Regions from separate parts of the Pseudogracilibacillus sp. SO30301A genome, predicted to be linked through region 3. Evidence: riboswitches for the same ligand, from Rfam matches in the RefSeq annotation. Region 3 holds a riboswitch; each other region holds the start of a gene.
What was found. Region 3 has a riboswitch for S-adenosylmethionine ahead of metK (methionine adenosyltransferase). Riboswitches for the same ligand answer to the same signal wherever they lie in the genome.
Positions count from the first base shown of each region.

Region 1: linked by a shared signal. The riboswitch ahead of SPD89_RS06225 (YezD family protein) and the one ahead of metK (methionine adenosyltransferase) in region 3 are both predicted to bind S-adenosylmethionine.
Region 2: linked by a shared signal. The riboswitch ahead of SPD89_RS02695 (O-acetylhomoserine aminocarboxypropyltransferase/cysteine synthase family protein) and the one ahead of metK (methionine adenosyltransferase) in region 3 are both predicted to bind S-adenosylmethionine.
Region 4: linked by a shared signal. The riboswitch ahead of SPD89_RS18035 (OsmC family protein) and the one ahead of metK (methionine adenosyltransferase) in region 3 are both predicted to bind S-adenosylmethionine.

Region 1 covers NZ_JAXHDD010000008.1:26,353-34,380, reverse strand. The annotation lists gene SPD89_RS06235 (bifunctional homocysteine S-methyltransferase/methylenetetrahydrofolate reductase) at 1-764, opposite strand, end outside; gene SPD89_RS06230 (PLP-dependent transferase) at 761-1,888, opposite strand; gene SPD89_RS06225 (YezD family protein) at 2,016-2,156, opposite strand; SAM riboswitch class I at 2,332-2,434, opposite strand; gene SPD89_RS06220 (transporter substrate-binding protein) at 2,509-4,788, opposite strand; gene SPD89_RS06215 (urea transporter) at 5,090-6,073, shown strand; gene SPD89_RS06210 (hypothetical protein) at 6,142-6,333, shown strand; gene SPD89_RS06205 (amidase) at 6,323-7,744, shown strand.
Region 2 covers NZ_JAXHDD010000002.1:199,038-207,065, reverse strand. The annotation lists gene SPD89_RS02700 (hybrid sensor histidine kinase/response regulator) at 1-1,128, opposite strand, end outside; SAM riboswitch class I at 1,446-1,559, shown strand; gene SPD89_RS02695 (O-acetylhomoserine aminocarboxypropyltransferase/cysteine synthase family protein) at 1,705-3,375, shown strand; gene SPD89_RS02690 (SGNH/GDSL hydrolase family protein) at 3,761-4,726, shown strand; gene SPD89_RS02685 (YpmS family protein) at 4,710-5,384, shown strand; gene SPD89_RS02680 (aldehyde dehydrogenase) at 5,468-6,838, opposite strand; partial or broken gene SPD89_RS02675 (iron-containing alcohol dehydrogenase) at 6,861-8,028, opposite strand, start outside.
Region 3 covers NZ_JAXHDD010000005.1:115,575-123,602, reverse strand. The annotation lists gene asnB (asparagine synthase (glutamine-hydrolyzing)) at 118-2,001, opposite strand; gene metK (methionine adenosyltransferase) at 3,472-4,668, opposite strand; SAM riboswitch class I at 4,803-4,909, opposite strand; gene pckA (phosphoenolpyruvate carboxykinase (ATP)) at 5,168-6,754, shown strand; gene SPD89_RS04750 (ABC transporter substrate-binding protein) at 7,086-8,028, shown strand, end outside.
Region 4 covers NZ_JAXHDD010000052.1:10,883-18,910, reverse strand. The annotation lists gene SPD89_RS18040 (sodium:solute symporter family protein) at 1-1,019, opposite strand, end outside; gene SPD89_RS18035 (OsmC family protein) at 1,022-1,507, opposite strand; SAM riboswitch class I at 1,662-1,768, opposite strand; partial or broken gene SPD89_RS23215 (glycosyltransferase) at 2,108-2,218, opposite strand; gene namA (NADPH dehydrogenase NamA) at 2,679-3,695, shown strand; gene SPD89_RS18025 (hypothetical protein) at 4,090-4,398, opposite strand; gene SPD89_RS18020 (DeoR/GlpR family DNA-binding transcription regulator) at 4,834-5,613, shown strand; gene SPD89_RS18015 (four-carbon acid sugar kinase family protein) at 5,610-6,908, shown strand; gene pdxA (4-hydroxythreonine-4-phosphate dehydrogenase PdxA) at 6,952-7,965, shown strand.

The DNA.
Region 1 (8,028 bases), on a different contig from region 3:
AGAGCTACTGCACAATCTGTAAAATAATTCGGTTCATTTTCGTAAAAAAGCACCCCATCCCGATACGCTGGTAAACTCGCATTTGGATATGCTGCCAAGAAAGCGCGATCCAATAAAGGTACTGACTCCAGTGAAGTTACCATTTGGGAAGGACCTAGTCGACAATTTACTCCAACTACATCTGCACCGAGCGCTTCTAACTGTTTTAACGCATCAGATAGCGTAACCCCATTTTCTAGTACACCCGGTTCATGCATGGAAACATTGGTAATGATCGGTAAATCTGTTTCTTCTCTAGCAATTTGTAAAACTGTTTTTAATTCATCGAGATTATAATAGGTTTCAAGGATTAACCCATCCACGCCCTCCAGTAGTAAACAATATAATTGTTCCCGAAAACTTCGCTTGATTTCCTCATCTGACTCCAGTAAAGTTTGTGCACCGTGAATTCCTCCAATATTTCCCAAAACATGCACGCTTCCTTTACTCGCTTTTCTAGCAATTTGAACTGCCTTTTGATTAATATTTTTCACTTGTTCTTCTAACCCATAACGTGCTAATTTAATATAGTTTGCACCATATGTATTCGTCTGAATAACGTCAGCACCTGCATTAATATACGCTTCATGCACATTTTGAATTTGCTCCGGGTGGCTCAAATTTAATTCTTCAAAGCTACGATCCACCCCATGAGAATATAAAATCGTCCCCATAGCACCATCAGCGATTAATATTCGTTTCTTTAAATCAGCTAATAAACTCAAAACTTTGCCACCCCCAATTGAGTAATTGCTTCGAAAGCTTGCTCAAGGTCAGCGATAATATCATCTTCATGTTCAATCCCAACAGAAGCACGTAGTAGACAATTTGATAATCCGTATGATTCACGCACCTCTTTTGGAATATCCATATGTGTCTGTGTAATTGGGTACGTTAAAAAGCTTTCTACTCCTCCTAAACTTTCAGCAAACGTAAAAAGTTTTAATGCTTTTAGAAACGGCGAAACAAGTGCTTCATCAATTATTTCAAAACTTAACATTCCGCTTCTCCCCGGGTAATACACATCTGTTACAAGTGGATGAGTTCTCAAATACTCAACTACTCGCTTGGCATTATTTTCATGCTGCCTCATCCGAAGGGCCAGTGTTTTCATCCCCCGAATGAGGCTAAAACAGTCATATGGTGATAACACTGCTCCGATTGAGTTATGCAAAAAAGCAAACTCTTCGTTTACTGTCTTTCCTTTTGAGATGACAACTCCTGCTAACAAATCATTATGCCCTGCTAAATATTTTGTTGCGCTATGAACGACAATATCTGCCCCTTCTTCAAGCGGTCGCTGAATATAAGGAGTGTACAGTGTGTTATCAACGATATGAAGAATCTCATGACGTTTTGTGATCACTGAGATTTTTCTTAAATCAACTGTCTGCATTAACGGGTTAGTTGGTGACTCAATGAAAATCGCTTTCGTATTATCCTGAATAAATGTTTCAAGTTCCTCATAATCTTTCCCGTCCCAATACGTAAAAGAAAAATTGTACTTTTTCTCAAACACTTCAAATAAACGATAATTCCCTCCGTATATATCACGAGATGCAATAAAATGTGATCCTTCTTCAAATAAAGCAAATACGAGTTGAACAGCCGCCATACCGGAAGATGTAGCGAATGCTTTTTCTCCACTTTCTAACTCTGCAACTGCTTTTTCTAACACATCTCTAGTCGGGTTACCAGTGCGGATATAATCATAACCGTCTTGAAGGCCAATCTCTTCATGGCGGAATGCAGTGGAAAAATAAATAGGTGTACTGACTGCGCGAAAATGTTCTTCTTTCCTGTTTCCTATTTGTACAAGAAACGTCTCTTTCCTACACGAATCCGTCATTTTATTAACCCCTTTCTTAGTAAATTTGGCAAAAATAAAAGACATCCAACATCCTCTCTATACTAAAATGGCTAGAGATAGATGTAAGATGCCTTTAGTTGTCTAATCGGCAACCTCAATATTTTTATTAAACTAAGCTTTTACTAAATCGTTTTTTCTCTGTTGCGTCAATTTGTGTAATACGACCATCATGAATCGTAATTACAACAGACCCATACTCAATTTCTTGTAAAACAGCCTGTAAATAGTCCAGTTTCACTTGATCCAGTTTGCTCAAATTCTCATCTCCCCTTTAGCTAATTGATGTAAAGTACAAGTTCTTTTCATTGGAACTTGCAAAGCTTTATCGAGAAGAGTTATATTACTTTTGGTGGTTCAATAAGTAAAAAACCCTCTTCTTATCAAGATAAGAAGAGGTTGAATATATCGTTCATTTCTCTCTCTTCTTATCTTTCAGGCACTTAGCTTGCTGGAATTGGCACAGTACTTAAAAAGTCTGTTGCCGAGGCTTCACTGGGCCAGTCCCTCCACCTCTCTGGATAAGAAAAAATAAATCTGATTAAATTGTAACTACTACTGTACACTGTTTATTATTTGTTGTCAAATGTTTTTTTAGAAAATTATATACTTATCTCAAATTCCTTCATTTTTCGATAAAGTGTACTTCTTCCTATGCCTAACTTTTTTGAAGCTTCCTTAACACTATTCGTCTCCATTAACGCTTGAGTAATCATTTTCTTTTCAACATCTTTTAATGTAAGTTCTGAAGGCATTTTCCGCTTATAATACCCTTTAATATTTCTAGGTAAGTGGCTACTTGTAATTTTTTTAGATTTTCTTCTCGATAGTAAAAAAGCACGCTCCATAATATTTCTGAGTTCTCTAATATTACCTGGCCACGGATATTCGATAAACAGTTGCATTGCTTCTTGATCAATCTGTGTTGGTCCATCTCCATACTGCTCTTGGAACTGTTTCATAAAAGTCCAAGCAAGAGTTTCAATATCTTCAGGTCGTTCCCGTAAAGGTGGAATATCAATATTTAAAACATTCAACCTGTAATAAAGATCAGATCTGAATGAATTATTATACGCAATCTCCTCTTGCAAGTTTCTATTCGTAGCTGCGATAATTCGGATATCGACTGGTCGCTCTATCGTATCTCCAAGCCGGATTATTTTTTTCGTTTCAATCGCACGCAATAAAATAACTTGAAGTTCAATTGGCATATCACCTATCTCATCTAGGAAGAGTGTACCGTTATGGGCACTTTCAAATTTCCCAATTGCTCCGCCCTTTTTCCCCCCTGTAAACGTACCTTCTGAATACCCGAACAACTCACTAGCTATTAAATCTTTCGGGATTGCTCCGGTGTTCACTGCAACAAATGATCCGTTTCTCCTACTGCTCTCTTCATGAATAGCACGGGCCATTACTTCTTTTCCAGTACCTGTTTCGCCAAGAATTAAAACATTTGCGGTTGTTTGTGCGGCAATCGTTGCCGTTTCAAGTTCATGTTGAAAGTTTATATTTTTAGTTTGAATAGTTCCAAATTGAAAGATTGAATCAAAGGTTTTTTGATAGTTAGGTTTTAGTAAAAACAATGTTTTTAATTTTGCTTCATAGGAATTGACTTCAAATTTATTTTCCATATGTTTTAACATTTGAGGAGTGAGTGTTTCGCCGTTTTGAAAGCCAGTCATTTCTTTTGCCTTTAAGCTCATATATTGAATAGTTCTATCCTCGGATAACGCAATGATTGCTTCTTCACTTATCTGTCCCCAAGCATTTAGAACAATTTCATTCAAATGACTCTTTTTGGATTCTTTAATATTTTTATACGGGCGAGGTTTTATATTATTAGCTGAGTCCCAAACAATTTTAAACTGACCATTCGATAGAGCTTTTCCAATTTTAACCGGGCGTGAAAGATGACGTTTTTCTTTATCTATACGCAATTCTCCACACGCAGTATCTATTTTTCTACCACTTATATATTGAAAAATCTTATCTATATCAAAGTTCTTTGTGTGTATGATAGCATCAAGAACTATCTCTGTTCCTAAGTATGTATTGAACATAACAGAGGAGATAGACTTTTTTTCATTAAAAAATTCATTGTAATTATTTACGAACTTTTTATTCAATGAGTTATCTAAAGACTGAAAATAACTTGCAGAACTATAGTGTCCTTTTCCGACATCTGATCCCATGGCTGCTATTTCCGTTTCTTTTGTAATCGGACTAAAAATCGGTAATGAATTAGGGTCTAGTCCCATCTGTTTATACGCTTTATAGAAGGAAAGCACACTTTGTCCTACTAGCGTTGAAAAAATAGCATCAGGTTTTTGTACGATAATATCTTGAATAATACGATGAAATTCCCTATGTCCAAAAGGTACGTATTCTTCTGCAATTATTTCACCCTTTATATCTACAACATATGATTTCACTTGTGAATTTGTTTCACGAGGGTAAATATAATCATTTCCTATTAAGTAAATTCGCTTCCCATATTCACTCATTAAGTAATCAATTAATATATGAACTTGCTGATTTGGAACTTCTCCGGTATAAAAAACATTCGGATGATCTTCTTGTCCTTCATATAATGTCGGGTAAACCAGTAAACAATTGTACTTCTCAAGTATCGGTAATACAGCTTTGCGGCAGGCAGACGTGTAACAACCAATAAACACCTTAACACCTCGTCGTGCGAGTGCCTCTGCTTCCTTTTTAGCCTTATGTGGATCAGAACAAATATCTTTAGTAATTATCTCTATGTTATGTCCTTGTCGTTGGAATTGATGGATGGCGAAGCAGGCGGCATCATATTGTCCTTTTTCAGTAATCGAAGTCGTGCCTGTCAAAGAGAATAAGAGGCCAACCTTTATTTGCACTTTAGTTCCTCCTTCTTTTATATGTCCCAAATCGGGAAAGCGGTTTCAAAATGAGACAATAATTATATTCGTTTCCATTATAATAACGTTTTTATTATAAACATTCAATCTATTAATCTACTATTCATCAAATCTTTTCATGCGATAACCATATGGGTTTGATGAAATCATTCCCCATTTAAAACACGCCTTTTTCAATAAAAAATAAAGTTGGCACGAAAGTTGCATAATTTTATAAGCAAATAGGTTCCTTACTTTTAGATTTCTTTAAAAAGAAAAGTAAGTGAGATGGGGAGGTTTCATGAAAAATGTAGAAAAAAAGTTACGTCAAGAGTTTGACAGTATCCATGAAGAGACAAAATCATTTAGAGAGGGTGATGTATACCAATTTGTAATCGCTTCAGTAAAAGGGATATCCCAAATTGTTCTGATTGAAAATGTCATTACTGGCTTAATTATTTTAGCTGCTATTACAGTCGCTTCTCCTTTTTTAGGTATCGTCACACTATTATCAGTTGTTATCGGTACTTTCGTTGCATTAATAGGTGGAGCTGATAAAAATGCAGTTCATTCCGGTTTATTCGGATATAACTCAGCTCTTTCAGGTCTTGCACTCGCGCTATTTCTAACTGGACCTTACAGCTGGATAATCGCTCTTATTGGGGCAGCTATTGCATCAATTTTAACAGCAGCGTTAATGCATTTTATCAAAGAAACTACTATACCAATACTTACTTTTCCTTTTGTGATTATCACTTGGTTTATGTTGCTACTATCTTATAAGTTAGAAGTTTTTCAATTGAGTTCTACACTCACACCGGGAACTTTATCAAATTGGACATTGAATATCACTGGGGACATAGATTGGCTAAGTGGATTTATATTGGGGATCGCCCAAATATTCTTTCTAGAGAATATAATTTCAGGCATATTACTTTTCATTGCACTTTTTTGGGCCGGATGGAAATTTGGGTTATACGCCATTATTGCAAGTGCAATGGCTCTTTTGACCGCTTTCTTACTTGGAGCTGAACATGATTTAATTTCGCTGGGATTATACGGATACAATGCAATTTTATCCATTATTGCCATCTCTATCATATTTAAGGAAACTGAAAACCGTTTTGCTTTAATCTCAGGAATTTCGGGAGCTGTATTAACTATTTTAATTACAGCAAGCTTAAGCATTTGGCTAGTTCCGTTTGGTTTACCAGCGCTAACAATGGCATTTGTACTTAGCTCTTGGATTTTTTTAGGTGCAAGAAAAGTAATGCCAAACTTTTGATTTAAATGCTTTATATTACGTTATCTTTAGGCATCAGCTTATTAAGATAAATAATAAATTTAGAAGGAGTGGTTAATTTGTCGTTATCAATTAAAGAGTTATTGGAAAACAAGGGAATAAACCCGAGAGAGGAACATCTCGAAGTTTTGGACAGACGTTGGAAAGCAATGGCGGAACTGCGTGGAGACTTAAATGGTGTAAACATTGATGATGCAGACATAGCTTTACGAAATATCCCTGGAGGTGATCATGTTGAGTAAAAATTTAGTAGGAAAAGCCGTTGAGGAATTAGCACCTTTAATTGAAAAGAAAGAAGTATCTCCTGTTGAATTAACAGAGGAAATATTAAACCATGCAGAAGCAACAGAAGGAAAAATTAATGCTTATATGGAGATCTACCACGAGGACGCAATAAAAGATGCTAAAAAAGCAGAAGAAGAAATCGCGAACGGTAATTATCGTGGCATGTATCATGGTATTCCTATGGGTATTAAGGATAACGTATATTTTAAAGATAAAGTAACAACAATGTCTTCGAAAATTCATAAGGACTTTGTTTCCGATTATGATGCAACGGTCGTTGCAAAATTAAAAAATGCTGGTGTTGTTTTTACCGGAAAAGTTAGTATGCACGAATACGCTTGGGGTATAACGAACAATAACCCACATTATGGTGCAGTAAAAAACCCATGGAATCTTGAGAAAATCCCTGGTGGTTCTAGTGGTGGATCAGGTGCAGCAGTTGCAGTTGGATCTAGTGTCGCTTCATTAGGGACTGACACAGCAGGGTCTATCCGTATTCCTTCATCTGCAAACGGAATTGTTGGGTTAAAACAAACCTTTGGCCGTGTAAGTAAATATGGAGTATATCCTTTAGCCTGGTCACTCGACCATGTCGGACCAATGACAAGAACAGTAAAAGATGCTGCCGGGTTACTACAAATCATTGCTGGGTTTGATCCAAACGACCCTACTACGGTGGATGTACCTGTTGATGATTACGTAGGAAAAATAACAGGAGATGTTAAAGATCTCGTTATCGGTGTGGAGGAAGACTACTACTTTAAAGAAGTGGATTCCGAGATTGAAAAACTCGTACGTGCGGGAATTCAAAAATTAGTAGACCAAGGTGCTAAAGTACAGGAAGTGAAGATCCCTACCCTTAAATATGCGGAATGGGCAGAGTTAATCACGTCACTATCAGAAGCTTCGGCTATTCATCATAGTGATATGTTAACAAGACCTGATGATTTCGGCCATGATATTCGTATGTTGTTTGAACTAGGCGAACTACCATCTGCTGTTGATTTCTTACAAGCACAGCAAGTTAGAAGACAATTGAAGCATGATTTCAGAAGAGCTTTTGAGCATGTCGACATCCTTGCGATGCCAACATTGCCTATCCTGCCTAATGACATTGGAGATGATTGGGCAGACCTAAACGGTAAAAAAGTTGATTTAATTGATAATATTATCCGCTTTATGGGACCTGGAAACTTAACAGGACTTCCAGCGTTATCTGTACCGTGCGGATTTAGCCAAGGGTTACCAGTTGGTATGCAATTAATGGGTCCTGCTTTTGGTGAAGCAGCAATTCTAAATGCTGGGTATGCTTTTGAACAGACAAACCCACTTGAAAATAGAAAACCCGATTTATTGGTTAACGCATAAATAAAAGTTTTTATTTATGCGGGGGCGTAGGAATTCAGCGTTTTCTGTTGATCATTCAGCGCTATTTATGATCATTCAGCGATTTTCATGATAATACAGCGATTGACGCAAAATTTTAGCGAAATAAACAAAAATCCGGCATTCAAAATAGGAATCTGCTTGCCACCAAAACGGCTCATAGATTCCTTTTTTATTAATGTCCTGGAAAGTAAATCATTTGGAGCACAAAAATAACCCCAAAGACATATAAAATTGGATGTACTTCCCTTAGCGGGAAACGCGTA
Region 2 (8,028 bases), on a different contig from region 3:
CAACACATTAAACAAATTAATGACATTAGCAATCAATATAAACATAGCATCAGAATTGCCTTTTTTAATGATCCCTAGAATTATAATAAACATAAACGTATAAGAAATTACGTTTGTAAGCATAATGCCATAACCAACAAATAGGATGTATGAAGATGGAATAATGAATAGTGCTAGAATTAAGAGGCTATATGTTTCAAATAATACTCTGAAAAAAACATGTCTTAATTTAAACACATATTTTATGAATTTGAGAATAAAAAACACGGTACCTGCGAATGACAAATAGATTAGTTTAAGCGACCATTCTGCATTGATAGGAAACCAATTTAATAGTATTTTATCCTCGTCAACGATGATAGAAAAAGCAGCAAAAATGAGTAAAAGTCCGAAATAAATAAGTTCTTTATGATATACGCTTCTACCCATCATATATAAGCTAAAAGCATATGCACTATGTACGAGTAATATTAAGACAACCATTAATTGCGTTATGGTTGTAAAGCTTATTTCTCTGTCTATAGCATTCCCTAGCCCAAATTTAACAGTGTTTGAAATACCGCCTTCAAACGCCTTTTCAAAGTTTGCTACATGTACAACTAGTTCTATCTCGTCGTTCGCCGTATGGAAATAGCCCTTAGAAATTCCTAGCTTACTCTTGTATTGATGAATAGTATCGGAAGGTCGACCCGTTTCAGTTACTAATTGCCCGTTTACATATACGCTAGCCGCTGACTCAATATCCTTAAAGATTAACCCATAATTTTTCTGTTCACTTTCGTTATCAGTTGTTGGCAAAAGTACTTTTAATCGATAGGTACCGTAGTTTATTTCCTTATACGGATTCTTCCAATGCCCTGGTATAGTCGTAAAACCACTTGCAACATTTTTTTCTAAGCCAAAATTTATAAATTCTCCCGGATAAAACTCCCATTCTCCATCAAGCGTTATTGTTTCCTTATCCGTAAAATTCCAGTGACTTAAATCAATTACACCCTCTTCAGCATGAGGGTGATCGGGAGTTTTATGGTAAAAAATCCACCCAATACGAAAACTTGTTAACACGAGCAGAAATATACTTATCAAAAGAAATACTTTTTTATAGGACATCCCGTTACTAGCACGCATCGTTTTCAACCCTTTATACTCTCACTTTTAATTATTACATCAATTATCGTTGGTGGCACCTACTTTTACAAGATTAATTTTCTATCTGCAAGTTTTATTATTCCAATTGGTATTAGTGGTTGCCTTGAAAATGATTAGAAATATTAAAAATCGATGATTTAACCATAATCTAAATCGCCCAAAATGTAATCGTTTTCAAAATAATGAACAATTAGTTTTTTATATAAGTTTTGTTCATTATATTCACAATTAGCAATATTTTTAGTTGACATTAAGTACGAAGCATGTATAATAAATAGTAATTTCATAATGAGTATCTCTTATCAAGAGCGACGGAGGGAATAGGCCCGATGAAGTCCAGCAACCATAAAAGCTTATTGTTAGCTTTTAAAGGTGCCAAATCCTACAGACGATTGTCTGGAAGATAAGAGGAGGAAACGACTATTAATACAACACCCTCTTCTATTCTTTCTAGAAGAGGGTTTTCTAATTTTCCTTCTCTACATGCAAGACGTACATTGCTTCAAAATAAAAACGGGGGATATCATCCCTAAAAATTTAAGGAGGAATTTAGTTATGTCAGAATTTACATTTCAAAAGGACGATACCATTTTATTACATGGGGGGCAAGAACCTGATCCAGTTACAGGTTCACGTGCGGTACCAATTCATCAAACAACATCTTATGTTTTTCGCGATACAGAGCATGCTAAAAATTTATTTGGTCTTGCGGAAACGGGAAATATTTATACTCGAATTATGAATCCGACAACAGATGCGTTTGAACAGCGAGTTGCATTACTTGAAGATGGTACTGCTGCGGTTGCCACAGCTTCAGGAATGGCCGCCATTACGTATGCTATTTTAAACGTTGCTAGTGCTGGGGATGAAATTGTCGCCGATAGTAATTTGTATGGTGGTACATACAACCTATTTGTCCATACACTACCTCGTTTTGGAATTAATGTAAAGATTGTCGACGGTACAAATCCTGAAGCAATAAAAGCTGCAATAACGGACAAAACAAAAGCAATTTTTGGCGAAACAATTACGAACCCAAGTTTAAATGTTTTTGATATCGAAACGGTTGCTGACATTGCTCATGATCATGGTATTCCGTTAATAATTGATAATACTTTTGCACCAAAATTTGCTAAACCAATTCAATGGGGGGCGGATGTCGTCGTCCATTCCGCAACAAAATGGATTGGGGGACATGGAACGTCGATTGGAGGAGTTGTCGTTGATGGCGGACGCTTTAACTGGGATAATGAAAAGTTTCCAGGATTTACGGAAGCCGATGAAAGCTATGATGGACTCCGATTTGCAGATTTAGGTCCTGTTGCCTTTGCTCTTCGACTACGTGTTCAACTATTACGTGATACAGGGGCATCGATCAGTCCTCATAATGCATTTTTATTATTACAAGGTCTCGAAACATTACATGTACGTCTCGAACGTCATAGTGAAAATGCAATAAAAGTAGCAAAGTATTTACAAAGCCACCCAGCAGTTGAATGGGTAAATTTTCCGGGAATTGAAGATCACCCATCCCATGAGTTAGCAAATAAATATTTCTCTTCGGGATATGGATCGATTATTACATTTGGTATTAAAGGTGGACTTGAAGCTGGCAGAAAATTAATTGATAATATTGAGTTATGGTCACATGTAGCGAATGTTGGAGATGCAAAATCATTAATTATTCACCCAGCATCTACAACTCACCAACAACTCAGTCAAGAAGACTTAAAGAAAAGTGGCACACCAGAAGAATTAGTTCGTCTATCTATCGGAATTGAAGACATTGAAGATATAATCCAAACATTAGATAATGCTATTGCTAAAGCAACAGGAATTTCTACTATTGACACTACAGTAGAAGAAGCAATTAAATGGCTATTCTCATCACCTTTTGATCGCAGTGAAGGATTAAGACAAAAAACAATTGCTGTAAAAACTGAAATTGATCTACAAAAAGCGTTTAATTTGTCAAAACAAGGGTATAAAATTATCAACCTAGATGAAACTAATAAAGATGAAGTAATTGATGTAATTGTAACGGAACAACCGTTATCTGAAAATGAGCTTGATACTTACTCCAATCAAGGATTAAAAATTATTTGGAGCAGTAACTTTAAAGGCTTTGAAAATTTAAGCACTTCAGTTCAAGTAGTAAGTGGAAGAGATCTTATTGAAGAAGCTACACGTATTCGTGCGAACCGTCCTGAAGTAATAACTAATTAAGTAATTTATCACTCAATTGTTATATAACTAATCTCTTTCCGCCTTCCCCAAGGCGGTTTTTTCTTTTTAGTGCGTGTTCAAAAAGGAGGATAAAAAGAACCAAGAAGTTCGAGGCGGCGCAGCTCCCGTCAGCGGAATGTATGCATTTAGATACATGAGCAAAGATCTGGCACGCCGGAAAAGTGATCTTCTTTTCCAAGGAGTCGCTTCTAGCACGCAGAAAAAGTGCTTTCCTTTTTCAAGGAGCGGAGAAACAAGCATTCGTGCGAAATTCGCAGTGTCATTTTTACCAGACTTTTTGAACATCCTCTTTTATTAAATTTTAGTTTATTGGTAAATATTAAAGGTAAACTATGTTAATATACAATTTAAACATAAAACAATAATGTTTTATAATATATATATACTATCTAAACATTTAGGTGTGATTACTATTAAAAAGCTAATCATCATTATTATAGTCATAATTGCAGGACTCTTATTCTTCATATTTTCTAATAAAGAACAGACTCCTAATAAACCTATACAAGAAGTTATTAAGGAGAAAGTCGAAAACAAAGAGGAAGAAGTCGAAGTAGAAAAAAACGAGATTCCCGAAAATTCAGAAGAAGTTTCAGCTAAAGAAGATCCAGTTCGTGAGTTTTTTTCAGCTAAACTAAAAAAAGCAACTAAATTCTTTTTTTCACAGGAGGTTAAAGTTGTCACATTAGGTGACTCGTTAACAGAAGGTAGTGGGGATGAGACAAATAATGGCGGTTATGTCGGGATTTTAGACGATACGATTAATCAAGATAAACAGGTTGTAGAGTTTCAAAACTTTGCAAAAGGTGGAAGCAGAAGTGGACAATTACTAGATCGTTTACAGGATGATGATGTCGTTCAAGCGTTAGCAGATGCGGATATTGTTCTAATTACAATAGGTGCAAATGACATTATGCAAGTCTTTAAAGAAAACTTCACAAACTTAACATTGGAAAAATTTACATCTGAGCAAATACGTTATGAACATCGTTTAGAAGCTATTTTTTCTTCGATTCAAGAAATTAATGCAGAAGCAGATATTTACTTGATTGGATTTTACAACCCTTTTAAAAAACATTTTGCCGATATAGAGGAATTAGATCTTATAGTAAATAGTTGGAATCAAATTGGGAATGATGTAACGAAAAAATTTAATCATGTTCATTACATCCCTATTAAGGATTTATTTGATAATGCTGAGACAAATTACTTTTCCGAAGATGATTTTCATCCAAACGCTCTCGGGTATCGAATGATGGCTGAGCGTATTCTACATTATGTTTTGAATGAAGGTGAGAGTGGTGAACAAACGAATGCAGAAGTTCAATAACAAGATTAACTGGAAGAGACGATTCATCATTCTCTGCGCCCTAAATGGGCTTGCCATTCTTTTTCTAGTATTCTATCTCTATTCCCCAATTCCTAAAACGGAGTTAGAACTTTCAAGTGAACGATATAAAATGGAGAATAGTTCCCAGTTTATCGTAAGAACGACAAAGCAAAACCTAAATAACTTAGTAAATGCGTATTTAGATAAATTGCTCGCAAATACGAATCATCAATACTCCATTAACTTAGATGATGATGTTCAGCTGTTTGGAGAGTTACCAATGTTTTCAACAACTGTTCCACTACTCATTAATTTGGAGCCAATCGTTCAGGAAAATGGTGATCTTATTCTAAAACAAAAGTCAATTTCTGTTGGACAATTGCAATTACCTAATAAAAAAATCATGCAATATGTCTCAAAATATTTGCCCGTACCGGATTGGGTTATCATCAATCCAAGAGAAGAAGAAATTTATGTAAAAGTAACGGAAATGGAGATTAAAAGTAATTTTAAAGTAGAAGTTGAACACTTTGATTTAGAAGCGAATAATATCGCTTTTAAAATCAATGTTCCATATAAAACATTAGGTATTGATGTAATTAAGGAAACAGGAATGGAAATCAAAGAAGAAAATGATACAGCACCACCAGGAAAGTAAAACATCCAGTTCAATAAAGAGCCGGATGTTTTATACTTGCTAAACAATCTGTTCAAGCGTCCGGTTAAGTCGAACTCATTCAGTTATTTTAAAACTTTCTTAATTATGTTAAGTCCATTTTTTATATTTGGGTATCTAACAGGGATATCAAATCGTGTCGTTTGTTTTAGGACGCTTTTTTTATGCGAAAAAGTGTCAAAGCTACTTTTTCCATGATACGCACCAATCCCACTATTACCTACTCCACCAAAGGGCAAATGTGGGGAAGCAACATGATAGATAGTATCATTTACACACCCTCCTCCAAAAGAAACGTTATTCAGTATTTTATCCTGAATACTCTTACTCTCAGAAAAAATATAGAATGCGAGTGGCTTTGGTTGTCGGTGAATTGCTTCCACCACGTCCGATAAATTATCGTATTCAAGAACTGGAAAAATAGGACCAAAGATCTCATCCTCCATAATTGGATCTTCCCATGAAATATTCGTAAGTATAGTTGGCTCAATAATTAGCTTTTCTGACTCCGTCTTTCCCCCTAAAAAAGTCTCCCCATTGTTCAAGTATGAACGTAGCCGGTCAAAATGACTTCTGTTTACGATTCGGGTAAAATTCGGATTTTCTAGAGGTTGTTTCCCGTACAATTCCGCAATTTCTTGTTTGAACTGAGCTAAAAATCTATCTTTAATGCTCTTGTGAAGATAAAGATAGTCTGGTGCAATACAAGTCTGACCGGCATTCGTAAATTTTCCCCAAGCAATTCGCTTGGCAGCCAATTTAATTTTTGCATCTTTATGAACGATGCAGGGACTTTTTCCGCCTAATTCTAGTGTAACTGGAGTTAATTTTTTTGCTGCTGCTTCCATAACGATTCTTCCTACCGCTACACTTCCGGTAAAAAAAATGTAATCAAACTTTTCATTAAGGAGCGCTTGGCTCGCCTCTACTCCACCTTGGACGACTGAAATATAATGCTCCGGAAATAATTCACTAATGAGTTCCTCTAACAATTCAGACGTCTTAGGCGTTAATTCTGACGGCTTGATCACAGCACAGTTTCCTGCAGCAATAGCTCCAATTAATGGACCTATTGCCAATTGAATAGGATAATTCCATGGGGCAATGATTAGTGCTGTACCGTATGGCTCAGAATAAACATAGCTAGTGGAACCAAAGTGGGTCTTGGGCGTTTTTACTTTTTTCGGCTTTGCCCATGAGCGCAGATTATTGATAGTAAATCGCAACTCTGCTAGCACAAAACCTATCTCGGTCGTATAAGCTTCAAAATCGGACTTATTCAAATCCTCCCTCAATGCCGCCATAAGCTCTTTTTCTTTAAATCTAATTGCGTCTCTTAACTTTTGCAGAGAAGTGATTCGGAAATTAATATCTTTTGTCTGTTCTGTTCGAAAAAACTCTTTTTGTTTGTTTACGAGCGAATGATATTTTTCCAATTATTACCCTCCTTTACATAAATTATGCCTTTATTTTTTCGAAAAGCAATGACATATCTTCTCTTAAAAGTATCTTTGGTACGGGATAAAGCGGATTGCCTTCTTGCAGAGCCCTGTTCACCATTACTGGAATATCACGATTGTCTATACCGTTTACTCTTCTCGGAATTTCCATCCTATCGTTCAGATCCCTTATTTCCTGGATAAATTTTTTTGCTTTTTGTTCGTTAGTATCAGTTGGCTTCGTAATTCTAACTAAATCAGCAAGCTTGGCTAATTGTGTGTGTACTGTTGCCCCATAATAATCAAGGACATGAGGAAGGATAATTGCATTAGCCAAGCCGTGGGGTATATTGTAAAATCCACCAAGCGTATGTGCAATTGCGTGCACATATCCAACATATGCACGTGTAAAGGCCATACCTGCCAAGTAGGCAGCTTTTTGCATGTTCTTTCGTGCTGTTATATTATGACCATTTGTATAAGCTTCATAGAGATTTTCAAAGATTAGCTTTATTGCTTCGATACTCCACTGCTTAGTCTCTTTCGTATTACTTTTACCGATAAAAGCCTCCACCGCATGTGTCAGAGCATCCATTCCCGTGGCAGCCGTAATATGTGGAGGAAGTTTTACAGTAAGTAAAGGGTCTAGCACTGCATAATGAGGAATGAGTGAAGTATCCATAAGTGGAAACTTTTCGTGCGTATTTGGGTTAGAACAAACCGCAGCTAGTGTTGCTTCAGCCCCAGTTCCTGCTGTTGTTGGAACTGCAAACAACGGTGGGAGCCTTTTCAAAATTTTTAATACACCCTCATTTGAGGAATGCTCTTATTTGGCTTAACAATACGTGCACCTGCAATTTTTGCACAGTCTATTGACGATCCTCCTCCAAAAGCTATAATTCCTTGGCAATTATTATCTTTATACAATTGTGCAGCCTCTTCAATGTTTGCAACCGGAGTATTCGGTACAGTTTTATCATAAACAACAAACTGAATGCCTTCTTTATGCAGTTCTTCTAAAAGGGCATCCATCAGCCCAATAGCTACAATACCCTCGTCAGTGATAATTAAAACGCTCTCAATTCTCTTATCTTTTATTAATTTAGGTAGTTTAATTAAACTATTTTCCCCTTCCAACAATTGCGGTTCACGCCAAGGAAGAACATAAGAAGCAATTTTCATTACAC
Region 3 (8,028 bases):
AAGGAGCGGAGAAACAAGCATTCGTGCGAAATTCGCAGTGTCATTTTTACCGAACTTTTTGAACATCCTCTTATATAATCATATTCATTACTTCTACTAGTTACATAGAAAAATTGATTACACATAAATACGATTATTGATTTGCTCCACTTTTTGCTTAGAAAAATTATATTTCCCCTCTATAAATACTTGATGCCACACCATGAATATTAAAAATGTCCATATCTTCCTACTATAATCAGCATTTCCCTTACAATGTGTATCAAGTAGATTGTTAACATATGATTTATTAATGTATTCCTCTACCTCACTTTCCGCAATGACTTGTTTTGCCCATCCATTTAATTCTCGTTTTAACCAATGACGAATAGGAACAGGAAAACCAAGCTTTTTCCGGTGAAGAACATGGTCGGGGACAATACCTCGTGATGCCTCTCGCAATATATATTTTGTCGTTAGATTAGTGACTTTTAGTTCTACTGGAATTTTACTAGCAAGTTCGAACACTTCCTTATCCATAAATGGCATGCGTATCTCAATTCCATTAGCTTGAGACAACTTTTCAGCTTTTAGCAAAATATCACCGCATAACCAAGTATTTATATCAATATATTGCATTTGGGAAACGAGCGGCTCATCCTTTACATGTTCAAAAAGTTGCCCTGTGATCTGTTTGTAGGAGACATTTTCATCAAAATAGTGTAAAAAATGTTGTTTTTCTTCTTCTTCAAACATTTTCGCATTACCGATATAACGCTCGTTTAATGGTGTTGTTCCTCTTATTATAAAGCTCTTTCCTCTTACATGTTTTGGTAAATGTTGAGCATATTGGCGAAGTGCACGCCTTATCTGTTTCGGGATATAATCAAATATTTTTAATGATGTTGGCTCTCGATAAATATTGTAGCCACCAAACAACTCATCGGCTCCTTCACCAGATAAAACGATATCAACATGCTTGCTAGCTTCTTTTGCAACAAAATATAGTGGGACACAAGAAGGGTCTGCTAAAGGATCATCTAACTGCCAAATAATTTCTGGTATTTTATCTACATATTGTTCTGGTGTAATGATTGTTGAAATATTTTCCACTTCTAATTTTGTAGCCGTCTCTTGAGCTAGTCCTACCTCAGAAAACCCCTCCTGTTCAAAGCCGACAGAAAACGTTTTTATGTCTTGTTTGATTTGCTTCGCTAATGAAACAATTAAGGTAGAATCAATTCCACCAGACAAAAAGTTACCAATCCGTTTGTTTTCATTTTTCATATATGCCTTAACTTTCTCCAACATTACGTTTCTAATTTCTGTAACCCAATAATTTTTATCGGTATGTATTGGATTAAACGTTGCCTTCCAATAACGAATAAATTGAATTGGGTGATCCTCCGATTTGATAAAGTAAGTGCCTGGATGAACCATATGTACCCCTTTTGTTAACGTGAATGGTTCAGGAACATATTGAAAGCTAAAATAATGTTGTAATGCTTCTGGATCTATAGCCTCTTTTCCTAGAAATAGCACAATTCCCTTTTTGCTAGAGGAAAAAATAAATGTTTTATCATTTTCGTGATAAAACAGTGGCTTTACCCCAAAATGATCACGAGCACCATATATGGTTTTATTTTTTTTATCCCATATAATAAGGGAAAATTTCCCGATAATAAACTCAAACACATCCGTATAATATGTACGAAATAACTTCGCAATTATTTCTGGCATATACGGTCCCTCGATGTGTATATCTTCATTAATCCTCCACTTTAATTTTTCTGCATTGTAACACTCACCATCAAAATAAACGTGAAATTGGTCATCATAAAAATATTTTCCTTTTTCTTCTGTTCCCTTCTCTACATCATAGCCTAAGAAAAAGTGTTCCTCATTTATAAAATGTTTTTTCGTATTAGAAACACTGCCGGAAATTGTTTCTGTTAAACTTGACTGTAATTTTTCATGTTTTACATTCGTGACCTCATAATAACCCCCAACGAATTGACTCATGTTTATTCATCTTCCTTTTTCTTCTATTTTAAGTAATATAATACCATGTGTTTAATTTACAAACAATATTGAATATACTATTTACTGAATATTTAAGTATTTTTTTATAATGTTTCATTATTTTGTCATAATTACATTATATCTATACTATGATTACGTAACTTATATTTTGGAGTTTGTCATGATATATCACTATAAGTACGTTTGAACATCCTCCATAATAATAAACCACAGATGCAAATTTCCGTTTTTGTTGCGAAAAAAGCAACGATTAATGAGGATAAAAAGAATCGGATTTAGGTTTAGATGTTTAAATTTCAAAAGCAACCTAGCTATATTACGAGCTTTGGTTGCTTTTAATTTTTCGCCAAATAATGTTACAACTATATCCTCTTCACCAAAATCGCTCGTCTCATTCGATTTAGCGCTTCTGTTCCTTTTTCTTTATTCATAATCGTTAAATGAGCAATCCGTGACGAAAGAGCCTCCGAACGAATATCTGTTTCTTCTGAGATAGTAAATAGTGATATATCCGCTTTTTTTTTGATAAAGGAGACTTTGCAAAATTTATAATCGCAATTATCGGTACTTTATTTTCCATTAAAGCATCCAACACTTCCAACGTATTTTTTGTCGAACCGGAATTATCAGTTTTTATCAGTTCAAGCGATGGTGTGCTCTCTTATGTCGGTTTAAACGCTTTTGAGAAAGGAATTGCCGCTGTAACGATTGGGACAAGTGGTTCCATACGCACAGCATCCAATGCTCCAGTCATTTATTCGAAAGGGCGTACGTTCTGTACCCATTATTTAATGATCACTGAACAATAAGTGAGCCTGTCAATAATGGTGGAGTTGTTTTAAGATGGGTTCGTGATCAACTTGCACAAACAAAAACAGAAACAAAGCATGCGAAAGATAAAGAAAAAGACCCATATGATTTCATTACTGCTATGGCAGAAAAAGTTAAAACCAGGAGCTGTGGGACTTATCTTCCATCCTTACTTACTCAGGCGAGTGCGCCCCCATTTGGGACGCAAATGCAAAAGGTTCCTTTTTTGGCTTAGCATTCATCATACAAAAGCAAATCTCATACGAGCAACGATAGAGGATTTTTCTTTAATTTAAAGTCTGTTCTTACATTTTTATCAGTGCCGATAAGTTATGAAAGTTTATGCTTAGGTGCTGTAGTAGTGGGACGATTTGCTATCGGGGAAATTCAAAGTTTGTACGATGCTAAAGATATGATTGGTACGACGCCACCTCATTATCCTGAAGCAAAAGAAGTGCCATTTATCAGTCCATCCTACTGATACATGAACATTTAAGCAACGTATTTCAAAAGGAGGACAAGTTTATTCAGTCTTTGGAAAAATAATTTGAAATTAGAAACCAAATGAGGACAGGTAACTGAATTGAAAAAGCTTGTCTTACAGTTATTTGATGAATAACGATAAGTCAAGCTTCTTTTTTAAACATACTCTAATAATGATTTTCGTATATCTTCCACTTTATCTGTTTGTTCCCAAGGTAAATACAAATCATGGCGACCAAAGTGACCGTATGCTGCGGTTTGTCGATAAATTGGTTTTTGTAAGTCCAACATCGTAATGATTCCTGCTGGGCTTAAATCAAACGTGTTTCGGATTACTTCAACAAGCTTTTCTTCCGTAACTTTTCCTGTACCGAATGCATTAACGGAAATAGAAACTGGTTCAGCTACACCAATAGCATATGCAAGTTGCACTTCACATTTTTCTGCTAAATGAGCAGCGACAATATTTTTTGCTACATATCTTGCTGCATATGCAGCTGATCGGTCAACTTTCGTTGGATCCTTCCCACTAAATGCCCCACCACCATGTCTTGCATATCCTCCATACGTATCAACGATAATTTTTCTCCCTGTTAATCCAGCATCTCCTTGGGGACCTCCAATTACGAACCTACCAGAAGGATTTATAAAATATTTTGTATTCTCATCTAATAAAAAACTTGGTACAACAGGTTCTATTACATATTTCATTAGATCTTTATCTATCTGATCAAGTGTTACATCTTGATGATGTTGAGTAGAAATGACGATTGTATCCACTCGAACTGGCTTGTCTTTATCATCATACTCTATGGTAACTTGCGATTTTCCGTCTGGGCGTAAATAGGAAAGCGTTCCATTTTTTCGAACTTCTGTTAACTTTTTAGCTAAACGATGAGCTAAAAAAATAGGTAACGGCATTAACTCCTCTGTTTCATCACAAGCAAAACCAAACATCAATCCTTGGTCACCTGCACCGATTATGTTATTATCTTTATTTCCATCTCTAGCTTCAAGCGCTGTGTCCACACCACTTGCAATATCTGGAGATTGTTCATCAATTGCAGTAAGTACAGAACATGTCTGTGCGTCAAATCCATATTTTGCTCGTGTATAACCAATTTCCGATATCGTTTTTCGAACTATTTTTGGGATGTCAACGTATGTTGTAGTGGTAATTTCGCCTGCTACTAATACGAGCCCAGTGGTAACCATTGTTTCACAAGCAACACGTGCTTTAGGGTCGTCCGTTAATATGTCATCTAAAATTGCATCTGAAATTTGATCACAAATCTTATCAGGATGTCCCTCTGTAACCGATTCAGATGTGAACAAATGACGATTTTTTACCATAAATAAAAGCCTCCTACTATATAGTACACGGAGCTCAAAAATAATTAGGTTTTAAAGGAATTCTTGTTTATTATAAACGAGAGAAAATAAAAAATCCCTTCCATCTAATAATAGAGGAAAGGAAATGCCTTTCACTCTTATTGTTCAAGGAAAGTCCTTGCATCAGGTTAGCACCTTTTCACATATTGTGATGGTTGCTGGGCTTCCTCGGGTCTGTCCCTCCACCAACTCCTAATAAGAGAGTCCGTTAAAAATAGCTTACACTAAAGTGTCTAAAGTTGTCAAACAACTGTATTTTCATGCGAATGTGATTTATTTCACAAATTTGTAACGATTTTCTTTAACTATTGCACAATCTGTATATAATATGGATAATATGCTATATAATCAAATATCTATCTAAGGTATAATTAATTCGCATTATATTTAGTATGGACTATTTAAGTTAATGTGTTATACTATATTCAGAATTAAGTACTTGTAAAGGAAGGTTAGGGCAATGAACATGACTGCAAATTCAATCGAAACTCATGAATTTGAAACGAATAATAAACTGCATACAAATTTATCTGTTCCGTTATTGGTTGAAAAGATTTTATCGAGAGAAGAAGGAGTTTTAACTGCAACGGGAGCAGTTCAGGCTACGACAGGTAAATATACAGGGCGCTCTCCTAAAGACCGTTTTATCGTAAGAGATGATGTCTCGGAAAATATTGTAGATTGGGGAGCGGTAAATCAACCCCTTGATGAAGTTTCATTTGAAAAACTTTATCAGAAAGTGATCAACCATTTAAAAAGCAAAAATGAATTATTTTCTTTTAAAGGATTTGCAGGTGCTGATGAGAAATTCCGTCTACCCGTAGAAGTAATTAATGAATATGCGTGGCATAATCTATTTGCACGCCAGTTATTTATTATTCCAGATAAGACTGAATTGCATAATCACAAATCTGAATTTACTGTTTTATCTGCTCCTACTTGTACAGCAAATCCAGAAGAAGATGGCACAAACTCTGAAACATTTATCGTCATCTCATTTAAAAAACGCATCGTTCTTATAGGTGGAACAGAATATGCAGGGGAAATTAAAAAATCAATCTTTTCTGTCATGAATTACTTACTACCACGGCAAAATGTGCTTTCTATGCATTGTTCTGCTAACGTTGGAGAAGAAGGCGATGTAGCATTGTTTTTCGGTCTTTCAGGTACTGGAAAAACAACGCTATCAGCAGATCCTTACCGTAAATTAATTGGTGATGATGAACATGGTTGGAGTCCAAATGGTGTTTTCAACATTGAAGGTGGATGCTATGCCAAATGTGTGGATCTATCTCAAGAAAAAGAACCACAAATATATGACGCTATTCGTTTCGGCTCTGTTTTGGAAAATGTCGTATTAGATGATAATTCACGTGAACCAGATTATTCAGATACAAGCTTAACAGAAAACACACGAGCTGCTTACCCACTAGAGAATATTGACAATATTGTTAAGCCAAGTGTTGCAGGACATCCAAACACAATTATTTTCTTAACAGCGGACGCATCTGGTACATTACCACCGATTAGTAAATTAACGAAAGAACAAGCAATGTACCATTTCTTAAGTGGTTACACAAGTAAATTAGCTGGTACAGAGCGTGGAATCACGGAACCCGAAGCTACATTCTCAGCTTGTTTCGGTTCACCATTCTTACCACTTTCACCTGATAAATATGCACAAATGCTTGGTGAAAAAATTGACCAGTATAACGCAAATGTATTTTTAGTAAATACAGGATGGACTGGAGGCCCATACGGAGTAGGTAGCCGAATGAAATTATCTTACACTCGTGCAATGATTCATGCTGCCCTTGAGGGTGAGTTAAATACAATTGAAACAATTCAAGATGATATTTTCGGTTTAAATATTCCTGCACATGTACCAGGGGTTCCTGATGAAGTGTTAATTCCAAGAAATACATGGGCAGATAAAGACGCCTATGATAAAACTGCTCAAAACTTAGCTAGAGAATTCCATCAAAACTTCGAAAAATTTACAAATGCTAGTGAAAATATAAAGCAAGCCGGTCCAATCCATAAATAACACATTATTTACAAACCGACTCATATGTTGAGTCGGTTTTTTATATGAACATACACCTCTAACTTGAGCAACTTTCACCTCGACTTGAGCAACTTCACCCTCGACCTGAGCAACTTTCACCTCTAACTTGAGCAACTTTCACCTCGACTTGAGCAACTTTCACCTCGACCTGAGCAACTTTCACCTCGACTTGAGCAACCTTCACCTCGACCTGAGCAACTGCAACCCCGACTTGAATCCTCTCCCAACTAATTTTTGACACACATAAATTCCCTTTTGCATAGGCTAATGTTGATATACGAAAAAGATAAAGGAGTTGCATCAGATGAGAATGATCAAATGGGTCAGTTACTTATTTATCTTACTTTTAGTTTTTCTATCAGCTTGCTCTTCAAATGATGTATTAGAAATAAAACTGGCTGAAGTTACTCGTTCTGTTTTTTACACGCCACAATATGTTGCAATTGAAAATGGTTATTTTGAAGAAGAAGGTTTGAAAGTTGATCTGCAAACAACTTGGGGTGGAGATAAAACAATGACTGCCCTTCTATCAGACAATGCAGACATCGCTCTTGTTGGATCAGAAACATCTATTTACGTATACGGACAAGACGCATCTGACCTTGTTATTAATTTTGCGCAACTTACACAAACGGATGGTACATTTTTAGTATCCAAAACAGAGAAACCTGACTTTTCTTGGGAAGATACAAAAGGTAGTATTTTCTTAGGGCAACGAAAAGGTGGAATGCCGCAAATGGTTGGGGAGTATGTTTTAAAACAACATGATATTGATCCACACGAAGATTTGGAATTACTTCAAAATATTGATTTTGCTAACATTCCAAGTGCTTTTGTCTCCGGTGATGCTGAATATGTCCAACTGTTTGAACCAACTGCTAGTACATTTGAAAAAGAAGGAAAAGGTCATGTCATCGCTTCATTTGGTGAAGAATCTGGCCTGATTCCATATACCGTTTTTATGACGAAAGAAAGTTTTATCAATGAAAATGAAGATGTAGTTAAAAGCTTTACAAAAGCAATTTATAAAGCACAACAATGGGTAGAAGAAACGGATGCTGAAGAAATTGCCAAAGTAGTGCAACCTTATTTCGAAGATACGGAACTAGATATGCTTATTTCCTCTATTGATCGGTATAAACAACAAGGTTCTTTTGCTTCAAGCCCATTACTTACTGAAGAGGCTTGGGAAAATTTACAAAATATTATGGAAGAAGCTGGAGAATTACCAAAACATGCACCATATGATGAGT
Region 4 (8,028 bases), on a different contig from region 3:
CCGCCAACATCTTTACCCAAACTGGTCGCTCCAGAAAATTGGCAAGGTGCTCCCCAGCTTAATGCACAAGCCCAAATACCGAGGAAAAATAATCCGACAAGTGGAGCAGGAAGAACTTCCATTAAATATTGTGGTAATGCGACTAACCCAAGTGTAGTATCTGGAACAACGATTGCTGCTGAGATTCCGAATAAAATACCAAGAAAGATAAAGGGAATACCAAAGACGGCAGCCAACTTTAAACCTTTTTGTCCCTCTTCAGGTGTTCGGCAAGATAAGGCCATTTGAAACGCTGCTTGAGCTAAGATTACATTGACTAAAAATGTCCCAAACCATGCGACAATTACTTGAATCCCAGCACCATCTAGTTGAAACATTTCCGGGTTTGAGGCTGCGAATGAGCGCAGACCATCAATACCAGGGTTGATAAAAAATGCTAGTATGCCAATGATGAACATAATCATAAAAACGAAAAAGTTCATTGTTTGCGTTAAGGCGATTGACCACATGCCTCCAGCTTTCAAATAAAGATACAATAAAAAAGCAGTAAAGGCGACTGATAATGTTAACGAAATTCCAGTAAACACATGGACAGCAGAGGCAAAAGCGATCGCTGTAGCAACAGACCACATTGGAAAAGCAAAAGCCGTAATTGCGCCACCAATCCCAAGTGCTGCTCGCCCATAACGTTCTCCAATCAAACCTGAAACAGTGACAACTAATTTTTCACGAAGGGGGCCAATGATGATAAAAGCAATGATCAATACTTGTAATGTTTCTGCTACTCCATACCAGATGGCTGAGACTCCCGTTAAGTAGGATAGTTCAAGAATGGAAATAAAAGTAGATCCGGAGAATAAACCGGTAATGCAAAAAGCTACAATCCATTTATTAAATGTACGGCCTCCAACAAAATAGCCAGTTTTATTTGCTCTTTTTCTGGAGGACTGTCCGGATGCTATCAATCCAAACGTATAAACAACCGCAAAAAGAATTAACCACCAACCATATGAAGTCATTACTACTCTCCCTCCGTTTCTTGATAAATCCAGTTTAATGTAATGTTAATCTGTGCATCATGGAATAAATTGTAGGCGGGACATCTTTTTTTAACGAGTTCTTTTAATTCTTGAATTCGATGTACACTTTCAATTGTATTAAACCAAATCGTGTTTGTGACACTTTGAAAATGAGGACTAATATTGTCAATACCTCGCATTCCGCGCCGATCGATCGTTCCAACCGATTCCGAATGTAAACTTTTAAAATTAAAACCTATTTCATTAGCAATTGTCTCGACAACGATTAAGACACAACCATTAAAAGAACCTAAAATATATTCCATTGGAGTGGGCGCTTCATCGCTTCCTCCTAATTTAACTGGTTCGTCAATAGGAAAGGAAAACTTTCGAATTGTATTACTATTCTTCATTGCACCTGTTCTTTTACAACTTGCTTTAATTTCTCTTATATTTTTATTTTCCGAGTTAATTATCTCTGCTGTCATTTGTACATCCTCCAATATATTTTTAAGTAATCATATATATTTAGTTGATTTTAAGGTGAAAAATATACCGTTTTTTATTTTCTCATAAGAAAAGCCCTCCTCTCATTAAGCGATGAGAGAAGGGCATGTCTACAAATAACAACACGAACATTTCATCTCATCTTCAGAATACAATGTATTCTTCTGAAATTAGCACCATACAATAAATTGCTGGTTGCTGAGGTTTCACAGGGTCAGTCCCTCCGCCTCTCTTAATAAGATTTAATTATTTAATTAAATTGAATTATAAGCTTACCACTTGGAAAAGTCAACATATTTGATGAAGCCTGTTTTGGTCTAGTGAAAAATCTAAAGCTCGACCGTTATCAAACAGTGTCTTGAGGTAGCTTTTAAACGATTCAGAAGAAGTGTCCGAAAAGGCTGTAGGAAATTGTATATATATATTGAACCAATGATCCAAAGTGTCATAAAAAATTGAATAATTGATGGTTACGAAAAAAACGACACTGATAATGAATATAGGATGCTTGGTCTTTTGAGTTTAAACGATTTCCAATAGAATTTGTTATTGGAGGAAAAGTACATTTGCTTTCCTATTTTTTAACGTTTTTTATTGGCTTCAGGATGCTGTATGTGTAGACATTCGTCCGCATCGAACCATAATGTCCATTCACTTGTTGCTTTCGCCAAGCCCTCGTTTCTAGCATTTGCAAAATGATTATTCTATTTATAATTCATACGGGTCTACCAGCAGGCGCTTAGTATCAATGATACTAAAATTGCGTGAAGTAGCTGTATTTAAGTCAAGGGAAGCTCCACCAAAATCTTTGATTTAGGTAGAGGTTCACTTAATAGTTCATAAACATCTATTTTTACAAAACCAAAAGGAATAGTTACAATAAAACTATATGCAGATACAGTATTCCGTTAAAATTAGGAGGTTATCATCATGCCGATAAAAATAATCGGTGCAGGGAATGGGTTGCGATATAGAAGGCTGTTAAACGTTGTTTAATAAATAATATATTTAGTCGTGATTTCAATCGTGAGATGAATCAGCTTCGATTGAAAGAGAATTTACCTTTACTAGCATTCTAAAACTATATGTAAGGTAACTTTAGATAAAGAATGAATCAAGCTAAAAAGGCAACATGGATGGAGGAGGGTATAAATGGCAAAGCTTTTTTCACCAATAGATTTTAAAGGCGTAACATTAAAAAATCGTATTGTGATGTCTCCGATGTGTATGTATTCATCGATTGGGAAGGATGGGATGATTACACCTTTTCATTTATCACATTATATTTCTCGTGCCGTTGGCCAAGTGGGACTAATCGTGGTGGAAGCAACGGCGGTTCAACCTGAAGGACGAATCTCGGATCAGGATCTTGGGATATGGGATGATAAGCATGTTGCTGGTTTAAAACAGTTAAATAAAGAAATCCATAATTATGGGGCGAAATCGGCGATTCAACTAGCGCATGCTGGAAGAAAGGCGGAATTAAATTCACTTATTTATGCCCCATCACCCCTACCATTTAATGAGACGTCAATAAAACCGGTCGAGATGAGCGTGGAAGATATCAGAACGACGATTGAAGCTTTTAAAAACGGAGCTAGACGTGCAAAAGAAGCCGGCTTTGATATTATTGAGATTCACGGGGCACATGGCTATTTAATCAATCAGTTTTTATCACCGTTAACCAATAAGCGTACAGATAAATATGGCGGTAGCAGAGATAATCGCTACCATTTCCTTTATGAAATTATCGAGGCAGTAAAAAAAGAATGGGATGGTCCACTTTTTGTACGTATTTCCGCAAATGAATATAATGAACAAGGAAATACAGAGGAAGATTTCATATATTTTACAAAAAAAATGAAAATACATGGTGTAGACTTAATTGATTGTAGTACAGGTGGAGTTGTACCAGTCCGTATTAAATTATACCCTGGTTACCAAGTCAAGCATAGCGAGGTAATTAGAAAGAATTCTGCGATTGCTACCGGGACAGTTGGCTTAATCACTACAGGAATCCAGGCCGAAGAGATTTTACAAAATAATAGGGCAGATCTCGTATTCATTGGCAGAGCCTTACTCAGAAACCCTTATTGGGCTAAAGCGGCAGCAGATGAACTTGGATACGATTTGATTGCTCCAAAACAATACAAACGTGGATGGAACTAACTAACAATTAGAAAAAATAATGAAAAAACAAACGGAAGTTAATGCTCTAGTGGCAAGGGGGAGTATAATTTAATATCTATAATACTTCCTCTAACACCGTTATTAAATTTATAGTAACGAAGATCACGCGTATTTTTTGTTTAGATAATATATCACAGTTATATTTTCGTAACGAAGTTTTTAAAATCTCTTCATCTTGAACAGAGGGTGGGACTCAAATTTGTTGTGCGTTGCAGTTTCCGAAAGCCGTACTCGGTAAAAAAAAAATTATAGGCTTTTTCAGTGTGATAGACAAAATTCCACTCAACTAAAAAAGATACGAAATAATCTCTCGTATCTTTTTTATGGCATAAATAACACAGATGAAAGACCAAAATGAATTTTCGAAATCTACTTAAGTGATATTATTCAATTCTTTAATTAGGATTTTGTTTATTTTTTTCTGGCACCTAAGTAAATAGGGTTCTCTCTCAAGTTTTCTGGTCTTTAAACCACCAATAATTTTACGGACATTTTTATTGTGAACAATTAATTTTTTGTGTTCTTCATTACTAAGATAATTCTTGAACCATTGGTGTTTCTTTAGGTGTTTTAAATTTTCACCAATATCCTCTTCACTTACATTTATTAAACTTGGTATAAAAAAGCCAATGTTTAAATAAAAAATTAAGGCAAGTGTTAAAAGCAAACATACAGTTTCCAAATTACCACTCCTCAATAAAATTTTTAAAGTAACAAGTTTCATATTTCCATTATATATAGTATAACAAATCTGTAGTGTTGCATTAACTTTTTAAGTGAAACTTGAATTCGTAACAGAAAACATCAAAAATCACCCAAATTAAAACGCTCGCTCCTTGGTTTCTCACTGATTCTGGTACGCATAAAGACCATAAAATGTATTAAAAAAAGATGTCCCTTAAGGGGCATCTATTTAATTGCAAAGAATGAAAACCTTGATTAGCTCACCTTTTCAAGGTTTTTTTAATATGTAAACGAGGAAAGGTCAGGTCTTAATATTGTATTACTTTTTATAATATAATAATAGATGTTATATGTAAACATAATAAACAAATAAACTTGACATTTTTGTTTGTAATGAACATAATATAAATATAAAATGTTAACATTGAACAAGGTGATTATTTTGAATCCAAAAGACCGTAGAGATTTAATTTTAGAACGTTTAAATATGGATAAAAAAATTGATGTAGATCAATTAGCGGATCAATTAAATGTATCGACGATGACTATTCGTAGAGATTTAAATGGTTTGGAATCTGAGGGAAAGGTTATTCGTACGTATGGTGGTGCTGTGTTGAATAAACCATTGGTTAAAGAAAGTTCTTTTCAAGTAAAGGAAACAAAATTCAGTGCTCAAAAGCAACGAATTGCACAAACTGCTATAGAGATTATTCCAGAAAACTCCACTATTTTATTGGATTCGGGTACAACCACATATGAAATAGCAAAACTATTAAAAAACAGAAGAAATATTACTGTTATAACAAACGACATAAAAATTGCTGCTGAGCTAATGAATAGTGAATTAAAGGTGATTATTGCCGGAGGAGAACTGCAAAACAACATTGGCGCCTTATTTGGTCCGCTAACAGAACATACAATTAAAAATATTCATGTTGATTTGCTATTTCTAGGTACACATGCTGTTGATCCGGAAGCAGGGTTAACTTCTACGACTTTCGAGAAGGCTTACATTAAAAAGCTAATGATAGAAGCAGCGGAAACAACCTGGTTAGTAACAGATTCTAGTAAATTTGGTCAAAAATCCTTTGCAAAGATATGTGACCTTTCGAATATTAATGGAGTTATTACAGATGAGGGAATAACTGAAGAATATAAGGAAAAAATAAGAGAATATTTGAAAGTTATTATCCCAAGGAGAAATGAAAAATGAAAATAGGTGTTATTGCTGATGATTTAACAGGTGCAAATGCAACTGGGGTAAGACTAACAAAGCAAGGTTTTCAAGTAGCAACCATGGTGTATTATGACCAGCCTCCTTTCACTGAAGATTTTGATGCTGTATGTATTGACACAGATAGTAGATATGCCAAACCAGAGGTTGCACAGAAAAGGGTTAAAAAAGCACTCGAAAACTGCATTGAATGGAAAACAGATGTGATATGCAAGCGAATTGATAGTACAGTTAGGGGCAACATTGGTATTGAGATCGATGCCATATTAACTCAGAGCGGTGAACAATCGATTGCTGTTGTTGTTGCATCCTTTCCAGACTCTGGTCGTATCACATCTGGCGGTTACTTATTAGTTAATGGTGTCCCTGTTCAGGCTACGGATGTTGCTAAAGACCCCGTAATACCTTTGACACAATCCTATGTACCGGAAATCGTTCAAAAGCAAAGTGATTTTCTGGTTTCACATATTGGATTAGAAACGGTTCTAACTGGTCAAAAAGCCATCGTTCATGCTATGAAACAGCAAATAGACGAAGGAAGTAGAATTATCGTTTTAGATGCAGTAACTAACGAGGAAATCGAAGATATAGCTAACGCAATGGCCATGATAAGAGATTATCAAATGATTCCGGTTGATCCTGGTCCATTGACTGCCGAGTATTCGAAGGCATATACAAGCGGAGGCTCTTCGAATAAAAAAATAATCGTAACGATTGGTAGTGTCACAAAAAATAGTCAGACCCAACTTCATTATTTAATGGAAAAAACAATGGTCAAGCCTGTCTATGTTGATGCAGGAAAATTGGCCACTTTAACCAATACTTGGGAAGAAGAGGTAAATAGAGCGGTAAGTAGTGCTTTAGAAGAAATGAAAAGACAGGAAATTATTATCATTACAACACAATCGCCTACCGCAGAAAATTTAAATCTTAAAGAGATAGCTACAAAAGAAGCAACCACTCAAGATTATCTTGCTAAGCGGATAGCAGATGGATTGGCTAAAATAACCCGTATTGTTATTGAAAACAGCAATTTTGAAATTGGCGGATGCTTCTCCAGTGGCGGGGATATAACTGCGTCACTATGCTCTATTGGAAATGCTGAGGGAATCAAATTAATTGATGAGGTACTTCCGCTAGTTGCATACGGACAATTTATTGGGGGGCATTTTGATGGCTTTCCTCTTGTTACAAAAGGTGGTATGGCTGGAGACAAAAAGGCAATCTATCAAAGTGTAAAGCATCTAATGACTGTAAGTGCATCTAAAAATTAAATTCAAAATTATTCGAATGAATAACATCGAGGAGGAACAAGATATGACAAATGATAGACCAATTATAGCAATACCAATGGGTGATCCTGCTGGTATTGGTCCTGAAATTGCAATGAAATCTTTAGCGAACGAGGAGATTTATAATGTAAGTAAACCGTTAATTATAGGTGACTATGCGGTAATTGAAAAGGCTATTCAAATTATAGAGGTTGAATTAGCAATCAATAAAGTATCTTCCCCGAAAGAAGGGAAATATCAATTTGGTACAGTGGATATGATTGATTTAGGTAACATTGACATGAATGCACTTGAATATGGACAAGTTTCTGTTCAAGGTGGTCAAGGGGCTTTTGAATATATCAAAAAATCAGTTGAATTAGCATTGGCAGGAGAAGTACAAGCATTAGCCACTACTCCTATTAACAAAGAATCACTTAAAGCAGCAAAGGTTCCCTACATCGGTCATACAGAAATGCTGGAAGATCTTGCTGGAACAGAGGATCCACTTACCATGTTTGAAGTTAGAGGGATGCGCATCTTCTTTCTCACACGTCACCTGTCATTAAAGGATGCAATTGGACAAATAACAAAGGAAAGAGTGCATGATTATTTAATCAGATGTGATAAAGCACTACAACGATTAGGCGTAGAAAATAGAAAGTTTGCAGTTGCTGGTCTTAACCCACATAGTGGTGAAGGTGGTCTGTTTGGAATGGAAGAGGTTGAGGAAATTAGACCTGGAATTGAAGCGGCTGTTAAAGAAGGAATCGATGCAGTTGGTCCTGTTCCTGCTGATTCCGTGTTTTTCCAAGCATTAAATGGTAAGTATGATGCGGTACTCTCGCTTTACCACGATCAAGGACACATCGCTGCAAAAATGACTGATTTTCACAGAACGATTTCCATTACAAACGGGTTACCATTTTTGAGAACATCAGTCGATCATGGAACAGCATTTGATATTGCAGGCAAAAACATTGCTGAAAGTACAAGCATGGAAGAATGTATTAAACTAGCCGCAAAATATGCAACAAAGTTTACCAGGTCAAGTTTGTAATAGATAGAGAAATAAAGGATAATCACTCCTTTATTTCTCTAAAAAAGGAGGATAAAAAGGATC